DNA from 2 places in the Rossellomorea marisflavi genome. Region 1 is predicted to be linked to the other one. Evidence: riboswitches for the same ligand, from Rfam matches in the RefSeq annotation. Region 1 holds a riboswitch; the other holds the start of a gene.
What was found. Region 1 has a riboswitch for S-adenosylmethionine ahead of K6T23_RS18960 (methionine ABC transporter ATP-binding protein). Riboswitches for the same ligand answer to the same signal wherever they lie in the genome.
Positions count from the first base shown of each region.

Region 2: another riboswitch for S-adenosylmethionine. It lies ahead of K6T23_RS21295 (5-methyltetrahydropteroyltriglutamate--homocysteine S-methyltransferase); the one in region 1 lies ahead of K6T23_RS18960 (methionine ABC transporter ATP-binding protein).

Region 1 covers NZ_CP081870.1:3,634,046-3,638,288, forward strand. Annotated here, with positions in the region: gene K6T23_RS18950 (MetQ/NlpA family ABC transporter substrate-binding protein) at 180-992, opposite strand; gene K6T23_RS18955 (methionine ABC transporter permease) at 1,010-1,675, opposite strand; gene K6T23_RS18960 (methionine ABC transporter ATP-binding protein) at 1,665-2,678, opposite strand; SAM riboswitch class I at 2,749-2,853, opposite strand; gene K6T23_RS18965 (response regulator transcription factor) at 3,114-3,794, shown strand; gene K6T23_RS18970 (sensor histidine kinase) at 3,794-4,243, shown strand, end outside.
Region 2 covers NZ_CP081870.1:4,132,136-4,136,378, forward strand. Annotated here, with positions in the region: gene K6T23_RS21285 (hypothetical protein) at 1-305, opposite strand, end outside; gene K6T23_RS21290 (EamA family transporter) at 529-1,416, opposite strand; gene K6T23_RS21295 (5-methyltetrahydropteroyltriglutamate--homocysteine S-methyltransferase) at 1,457-2,581, opposite strand; SAM riboswitch class I at 2,655-2,764, opposite strand; gene K6T23_RS21300 (6-phospho-beta-glucosidase) at 2,846-4,243, opposite strand, start outside.

The DNA.
Region 1 (4,243 bases):
GGAGGGGGGCTGACTCCTGCGGAAAAGGAGGAGCGGGGAGACCCCACAGGCACGAGGAGGCTCAACGCCCTCCCCGCGGAAAGCAGCCCACCGCAGCGGAAAGGCACGGACCCTTAGCCATTAGGGTTCCATCCAAAAACAAAAAAAGAGCATGACCTAAAAGGCCACACTCCCAAAACTCATTCCATCCAATCCGGTTTCCCGAACCCTTTAAACTCATCATCAATCACTTTCTCAAACTCATCCGACTCCACAACCGCCTTGATATCCTTAGACACCTGTGTATCCTTATCATCCGTATTCACAACCACCCGGTTGCGGTACTCATCCGGCATATTCTCAAGCTGAAGCGCATCAAGCAGATCCATATCCGCCGCAAGAGCAAAGTTCCCAGGCACAGCCGCCAAATCGACACTATCCACCGTACGTGGAAGCTGAGCAGCTTCAATCGCCTTGAACTTCAAATTCTTCGCATTCGTCTCGATATCCTTCTCCGAAACCGTCAGCGGATTGCTGTCCGACTTCAACGTGATCAGCTTCGCATCGGCAAGGATCTGGAACGCACGTGCCGCATTCGTAGGATCGTTCGGAATTGTGATTTGGCTTCCTTCCTTGATGCTGTCGATGGAATCAAACTTATCAGAATAAATGCCCATCGGAGCCGTAGGAACGGAAATCAGCTCGGAAAGCTCGATCTTGTTTTCTTTCGCAAAGTTTTCCATGTAGATCTTATGCTGGAACAGGTTGGCATCAAGATCACCCTGTGCCAATGCATTATTCGGCTGGATGTAATCATTGAATTCCTTGACCGTCACTTTATAGCCTTTTTCTTCAAGACCCGGCTTGATGGCTTTTGTCACCATATCGCTGTAAGGTCCGGTTGTGGCTCCGATAGTGATGTCTTTTTCATCTTTTTTGTCGCTGCTGTTGCCGCACGCCGCCATGAGGCTGACTGCGATGGCAAGGCCGAGTAGTAATGTCCATTTTTTCATTGTGTTTCCTCCATTATCTATCGTTTGTCTACTGCTTTGGCGAAAATGTCGCCGGCATATTGGATGACTTGTACAAGACAGATCAAGACGACCACCGTCGTGAACATGACCGTGTTGTCATATCGGTAATATCCGAACCGGATGGCAAGGTCACCGACCCCTCCCCCGCCGATTGTACCCGCCATGGCGGAGTATGCGATAAGGGAAATCGCCGTGATGGTGACGCCCTGGATGACAGCTGGTTTGGCTTCCGGAAGAAGCACATCCTTGATGATCATCCACGGGCTCGCCCCGACGGATACAGATGCTTCAATGACGCCCTTGTCGATTTCCTTCAGTGCGGTTTCGACGATCCTGGCGAAGAACGGAATTCCAGCGACGGATAGGGAGACTGAAGCAGCCGTCGGTCCGATCACATCCCCTGTGAGGATCTTCGTCAGAGGAAGGAGCGCCACCAGAAGGATGATGAACGGGACCGACCGGACCATATTCACAATGAATCCAACGATGGATTTCACGAAGCGGTTTTCGAGGAACAGCCCCTTATCCGTTGTGAAAAGAAGCACTCCGAGGGGAAGTCCGATGATAACGGCAATCAACAGGGATATCCCCACCATATACAATGTTTCTAAAAATGCCTGATTCAGATCCGGCAAGATGTCAATGATGGCTTCAGGCAGCATCTTCAAGCACCTCCAGACTTTGCGTACGCTGGGTAATGAATTCGATGGCGGCATCGATTTCGGCGCGTTCTCCGATCAATTCCATGATGAAGATCCCGAGTGGCACTTCCTGGATGTATTCGATCTTCCCGTGAAGGATGTTCCCTTTCACGTGGTACCGCTGGAAGACATCGGATACGACGCTTTCTTCTGCAATGGAGCCTTTGAATTGGATCTTGATCAAGGTCCCTTTCCTTGCTTTCGCCAAGTGATCTGGCAGGTCGAACTGAAGGATCGTCTCGATGAACTGCCTGGTCAGTGGCTCCTTCGGATTCGAGAAGAGGTCATATACGGGACCTTCTTCAATGATCCGGCCATCCTGCATCACGGCCATCCGGTCGCAAATCTCCTTGACGACTTCCATCTCATGGGTGATGAGGACGATGGTCAGTCCGAGCTCTTCGTTCAGCTTCTTCAATAATTTCAAGATCGACCTTGTGGTATTCGGGTCGAGGGCGGACGTTGCTTCGTCGCACAGGAGGACAGATGGATTGTTCGCAAGGGCCCGGGCAATCCCGACGCGCTGCTTTTGACCTCCGCTCAGCTGAGCGGGATAGGCATCTGCCTTATCCGATAGACCGACCATGGCGAGAAGCTCTTCCACACGCGGCCGGATCTCAGCCTTTGGCACCTTGGCCGCTTTCAGGGCAAATGCCAGATTGCCGTAGACCGTCTTTGCCTTGATCAGGTGGAAATGCTGGAAGATCATGCTCGTCTTCTGCCTTGCCGATCTGAGCTCGCGCGGAGACAGCTTCGTAAAGTCCAATCCGTCGATGATGACCTCACCTGAAGTAGGTCTCTCCAACAGATTCAAGCAGCGGATGAGGGAGCTTTTCCCAGCTCCGCTATACCCGACGATTCCAAAGATTTCTCCCTTTTCAATCTTGACGGAAACGTCATTGACGCCGATCACAGTTTGCTTTTTCGTTTTATACTCTTTCACAAGATGGTTGATCTCGATCATTGCGCTTCACCTCTTTTTTCCAATAAAAAATGCCTCTTTCAGCTGAAAGAAGCATCGCATATCGATCATCGACTTATCTCTCAGAATGAAAACCATCCTGCAGGAATTAGCACCGTTCCATATGGAGGTTGCCGGACGTCATAGGGCCTGATCCCTCGGTCGCTCTTGATAATTTGAATACTATATAATTTTAGAAGATTTCATCTATATGAGATAATAATGGGTATTTGGTTGGGTGTCAACTACCATTCATACCTATAGAAACCATGTAAGCGTTACCTTTACTTTAAGATTAGGCTTGAATTATTTTTGGTCCTTTCGAAATGTTTGCTCATTTTCGCCAATGATTGGTCCCTCTTCATGCTGCCAACACTTTGACGAAGCCTGCCATTTTCCATATGATAGGCTTACATCATCATTGATCCGGAGGTCACTATGAACATCCTATTAGTTGAAGACGATAAGACGATTGCAGCAGGACTCGAATACTCCCTGCAGAACGAGCAATTCGGCACATTTGTTTGCCATAATGTGGCTGCCGCTGAGGACATGATCAACACCCGCTGGACAGAGATTGATCTGTTCCTCTTTGATTTGTCCCTACCCGACGGGAGCGGCTATGACCTGTGCTCCCTCGTAAAGAAAAAGACCGATAAACCGGTGATCTTCCTGACGGCAATGGACGAAGAAGTCAATGTGGTCATGGGTCTTGATATGGGAGCAGATGATTACATCACAAAGCCATTCCGTGTCAGGGAACTCATGTCACGGATCAAGTCGGTCCTACGCCGCTACGATAAGCAGACGCCTGCCCATTTCACACTCGGCGACATCAAGATCCTTCCGGCTGAAGGCAAAGTATATAAGGGCGGCGAAGAAATCCAGCTGACGGCCCTCGAGTACCGGCTCCTTCTGATTTTTGCCCAGCACAAGGATCAGGTGCTCACGCGTACACAGCTCCTTGAGAAGATCTGGGATGTGGCTGGTGATTTCGTCAACGATAACACCCTCACCGTCTACATCAAACGGTTGCGTGAAAAACTGGAAGACGACCCGCAGAACCCCGGCATCATCAAGACGATCCGTGGAATGGGCTATAAGGCAGGAGACCGCTGATGCTGAGGAATAAAGAAATACGGGTGTTCCTTGTAACGATCGTGATCATCGCCGTCATCGGAACAATTTGCGCATCTTACATAAGTCTGCAAGCGTCTGTGGTCACAGCCGTCACCTCCCTCCTACTCATCACAAGCTTCATGCTTTACACAGCCTGGCGCTACAGGGAAATCGGGAAGCTTTCCGACTACCTTCGAAAGATATCAAATGGAGACTACTCCCTCGACGTTCGGGACAACCATGAGGGAGAGCTCAGCATCCTGAAGTCCGATATGTACAAGGTGACACTCCGACTATCGGAAAACAGCTCACGGCTCCAGGAAGACAAGCTCAAACTGACCGATGCCATCTCGGATATTTCCCATCAGCTTAAAACACCCCTCACCTCCATGATGGTCATGTCCGACCTGTTGAGGGATCCGGGCTTGGATGAAGGAAAACGCCGGGAA
Region 2 (4,243 bases), 500 kb from region 1:
ATTGAGCGTATCAGGGCTTTTTCATCATTTTCTTTAGATAACATTCTCCAAGATTCAAATTCTTTTCTTTCTTGAAACGTTTCCCTATCGATTACATATTTTTCAGGAAAAAACATAGAATACTCATTTTTCTTCGATGTATATCTAAAAAAACCGTCACTCGTTCTAGATTCCTTATCTAAATGACTTGCTGTGAGCGAATCTTTTAAAGCAGCAGGACGTTCAGACATTTTCATAAGCAACCACCCCCCTAACACAATAATAATTAGAACTGTAAAGCCAATAAATAATAGTTTTTTTCTCATATCTCCACTCCTTTTATGTATGCACTCTTTATAAGCATTGTAGCAGGAGCCTCAAGCTAAAAGTTAGAATTCACTAAAAACTAGTACCTTTTTCATTACATACATTCCACAATAATTCCAATTATAAACATTAATGTATATTTTTTATTCACTGACTTAGAGTCGCTCCGAAATTTGCATTACCTTACTTACAATACACATTTCTCCTCAAAAAAAGACCAGCCTAAGCTGATCTCATTTGTCCTTTATCTTTATTCGAATCCACTCCCTTTTTCCCCACTAATAATATGATTCCTAGAAAGAGGAGCCCGACGCCCAACCACGATAGGGCGTCAAGGGATTCACCAATCAGGAAGACCCCGAGCATGGTGGCGGTGAGGGGTTCGGCGAGGGAGAGCGTCACGGCGGTTGAGGCAGGCACCTTCACCAGTCCACGTGCAAAGAGAAGATAGGCAAGTCCTGTTGCCACGACCCCAAGGTGCAGGGCGACCCCGGCTCCCCTTACCTCCATAAGCCACGATAGATCATAGAGGAAGAGGAAGGGCGTGAGGAAGAATGCACCCAGCATGAACACGACAGCGACCACGGGAAGTGTTTCCCTTCTATTGACAAGGGTTCCGCTGATCATGGTGTACCCGGCAAATGAAGCCCCCGCCCCCAGTGCGAGGAGGATACCGCGCGGGTCGGCAACGACCGACCCTCTATTCGTGAACAGAAGGATGCAGCCTGCGATGGCCATGGCGGTGGAGACCCACCAGGATGCTTGGGGGACCTTCCTTTTTATCCCCCATTCAAGGAGTCCTGCTATGACCGGGGCGCTTCCGATGGCAATGACGGTCCCGATTGCAATCCCTGTTATACTGACTGCCGAGAAAAAGAAAGGCTGGTAAAGTGCCATGCAAAGAGCGGCCGCCACGGTTCCTTTCAAAGGCCACCCTTTCCAATGTATTTTTCCCAAGGATAATAGAAGGAGAAATAAGCCTCCTATGGCCAGACGCACCGCTCCGATGGCAATCGGATGGACGCCTTCCGGTGCCAGTGCCTGTATCGTCCCCGTTGTTCCCCACAGCATGGCGGCCATGAGGATAAAGAGAGCATACTGTATCCGCAATCCAACCCCCTCCTAATCGATTACTGGCTGAATGGGAACCTCATTCCCACACCCGATCGGCAATGGCGAGCACGTGTTGCAGTTTCTTCCATTGTTCTGCTTCCGTCAACAGATTTCCTTCTTCTGTTGAGGCGAATCCACATTGGGGACTGAGACAGAGCTGGTTGATGTCCACATAGCGCGCAGCTTCCTGTATCCGTGCCTCGACGTCTTCCGTCGCCTCGAGCTCTCCATGTTTCGACGTCACAAGACCGAGGACGATCTGGAGATTCGGATTCTTCACATAGCGCAGCGGTTCGAAGCCTCCGGAACGATCATCATCGAACTCCAGGAATAGCCCGTCGAGGTCGAGCCCGCCGAAGATGGTTTCGGCAGCCGCTTCATATCCGCCTTCCGCCACCCATGTCGATTTGAAATTCCCTCTACAAATATGCATGGTCACGACAAGGTCCTCTGGACGATCCTTCACAGCCTCATTGATGGTGCGGGCGAAGGATTCCCTGAGTTCGTCGGGTTCGCGGCCAAATGCCTTGATCTGCTCATGTCCCTGTTCGGAGAAGAATACCGACCATGCCGTATCGTCGAGCTGCAGATAGCGGCAGCCTGCATCGTAGAAAGCACGGATTGCCTTTTTGTAGGCTTCGGCTACATCGTGGTGGAAAGCATCCAGATGATCACCGTATACGTCTGTTTCAATCTTGCCTCTGAAGAAAAGCATATTCGGACTCGGAATCGTCATCTTGGCTGTGTGATCGCCTGCAATTCCATGAAGGAATTCGTAGTCTTTCAGCATCGGATGATCCGTGAAGTCCACTTTCCCCGTCACTTTGATGCCACGTGCCTTGGTCGTCGTGTTATGGAACTTGATGCCCTGGTCCGATTCATATCCTTCGACGCCATCCAGACCTTCAAGGAAGTCGAAGTGCCACCACGCCCTCCTGAATTCACCATCGGTCACGACTTGGAGGCCGATTTCCTTTTGCTTGTCGACGATGCGGATGATTTCTTCATCCTCGATTCGTCGGAGTTCAGCTGCGGATAGCTCTCCATTCCCTCTCCGTTCGCGTGCTTCCTTGATCCTTTCCGACCTCAGCAGGCTCCCCACTTGATCTGCCCGGAACGGGGCCTTTATTGCTTTCTTTCCTTTTGTTTGTACGTGTGTCATCTGAATCCTCTCCCTTTCTTCATATAAAAAGGCCCTTCCCGGTAAAAGGAAGAGCCTTATGATTCTCGTCTCTTCCTCATCTCCGAACGAATCTCGTTCAAGGATTTAGCACCATTCTGTTCAAGTTTGAACAGCGGTTGCCGGGTTTCACAGGGCCAGTCCCTCCACCACTCTTAATAAGGAATATCGCTATTTAATTTTCTCAATATAATAATTATTCAGGATTCAACTCCTGTTGTCAATGGGATGAGGGAAATTAACCGCTCAACTTTTGACGGTTTCGTTCTCCAATGCCGCTCCATTCGTCTCAATCACCTGTTTGTACCAGTCGAAGCTGGCCTTCTTGGATCGGTTGAGGGTGCCATTGCCTTCGTTGTCTTTTTCTACATGGATATAGCCATATCGCTTTTTCATTTCGCCGCTTGACGCGCTGACGATATCAATCGGTCCCCAGCATGTGTAGCCCAGCAGTTGGACTCCGTCCTTGATCGCCTCATTCAGTTCGCGGAGATGTGCTGAGAGATAATCGATTCGATAGGCATCGTTGATTTCCCCATCTGCGCCGGGCTCGTCGATGGCCCCGAGGCCGTTTTCCACGACGAATAATGGTTTTTGATAGCGATCATACAATTGATTGGCCGTAATTCGGATCCCTTTTGGATCGATGGTCCATCCCCATTCCGATGTTTTCAAATGAGGATTTTTGACCGAAGGGAACACATTTCCTGCCGTCATCTTCCCGAGGATTTCGGGATCACGGCTGATCGTGCGGCTGGAGTAATAGCTGAATCCGATGTAATCCACCGTATAAGCCTTAAGAATGTCTTCATCGCCTTCTTCCATCTGGAGATCCCACTCCTGCTCCCGGAAGAAGCGCTTCGCATAGCCCGGATACGCTCCACGGGACTGAACGTCGATGAAGAAGTAGGATTCGCGGTCCCGTTCGATTCCCGCCCAGATATCTTCCGGATTACAGGAGTACGGATACGTGACACCTGCGGCCAGCATGCACCCGATCTGTGCCTCCGGATCGATCTCATGAAGTGCCTTCACGGCAAGGGCACTGGCGACAAGCTGATGATGAGCAGCCTGATAGAGGACCTGATCCCGATTTTCACCTTCTTTGAACACAATTCCTGCCCCAAGGAAAGGCAGATGGAAAAGCATATTGATTTCATTGAACGTCATCCAATATTTCACGGTCCCTTTAAAACGATTGAAAAGAGTACGGGCATACGTTTCGTAGAATCCGACGAGCTCACGGCCTTTCCAGCTTCCGAACGTTTCAATCAGATGGACGGGCACATCGAAATGGGCGATGGTTACAACGGGTTCGATTCCGTTCGATTTGAGCTCTGCGAAGAGGTTTTCATAGAACGTCAATCCTTCTTCATTCGGCTCAGCGTCGTTCCCGTTCGGGAAGATCCTTGCCCATGATACAGACACCCGAAGGCATTTAAAGCCCATCTCGGCAAACAGCTTGATATCTTCTTTGTAGTGATGATAAAAATCGATGGCCTCATGTGACGGGTAGTAAAGATCATCTTGAAGTTCCAGGTGTGGTATATTCCCTTTCATATAGGAGAATCTCTCTTCACCGCGTGGAAGGAGGTCGACGTTGGTCAACCCCTTCCCGCCTTCGCGGTATCCTCCTTCTGCCTG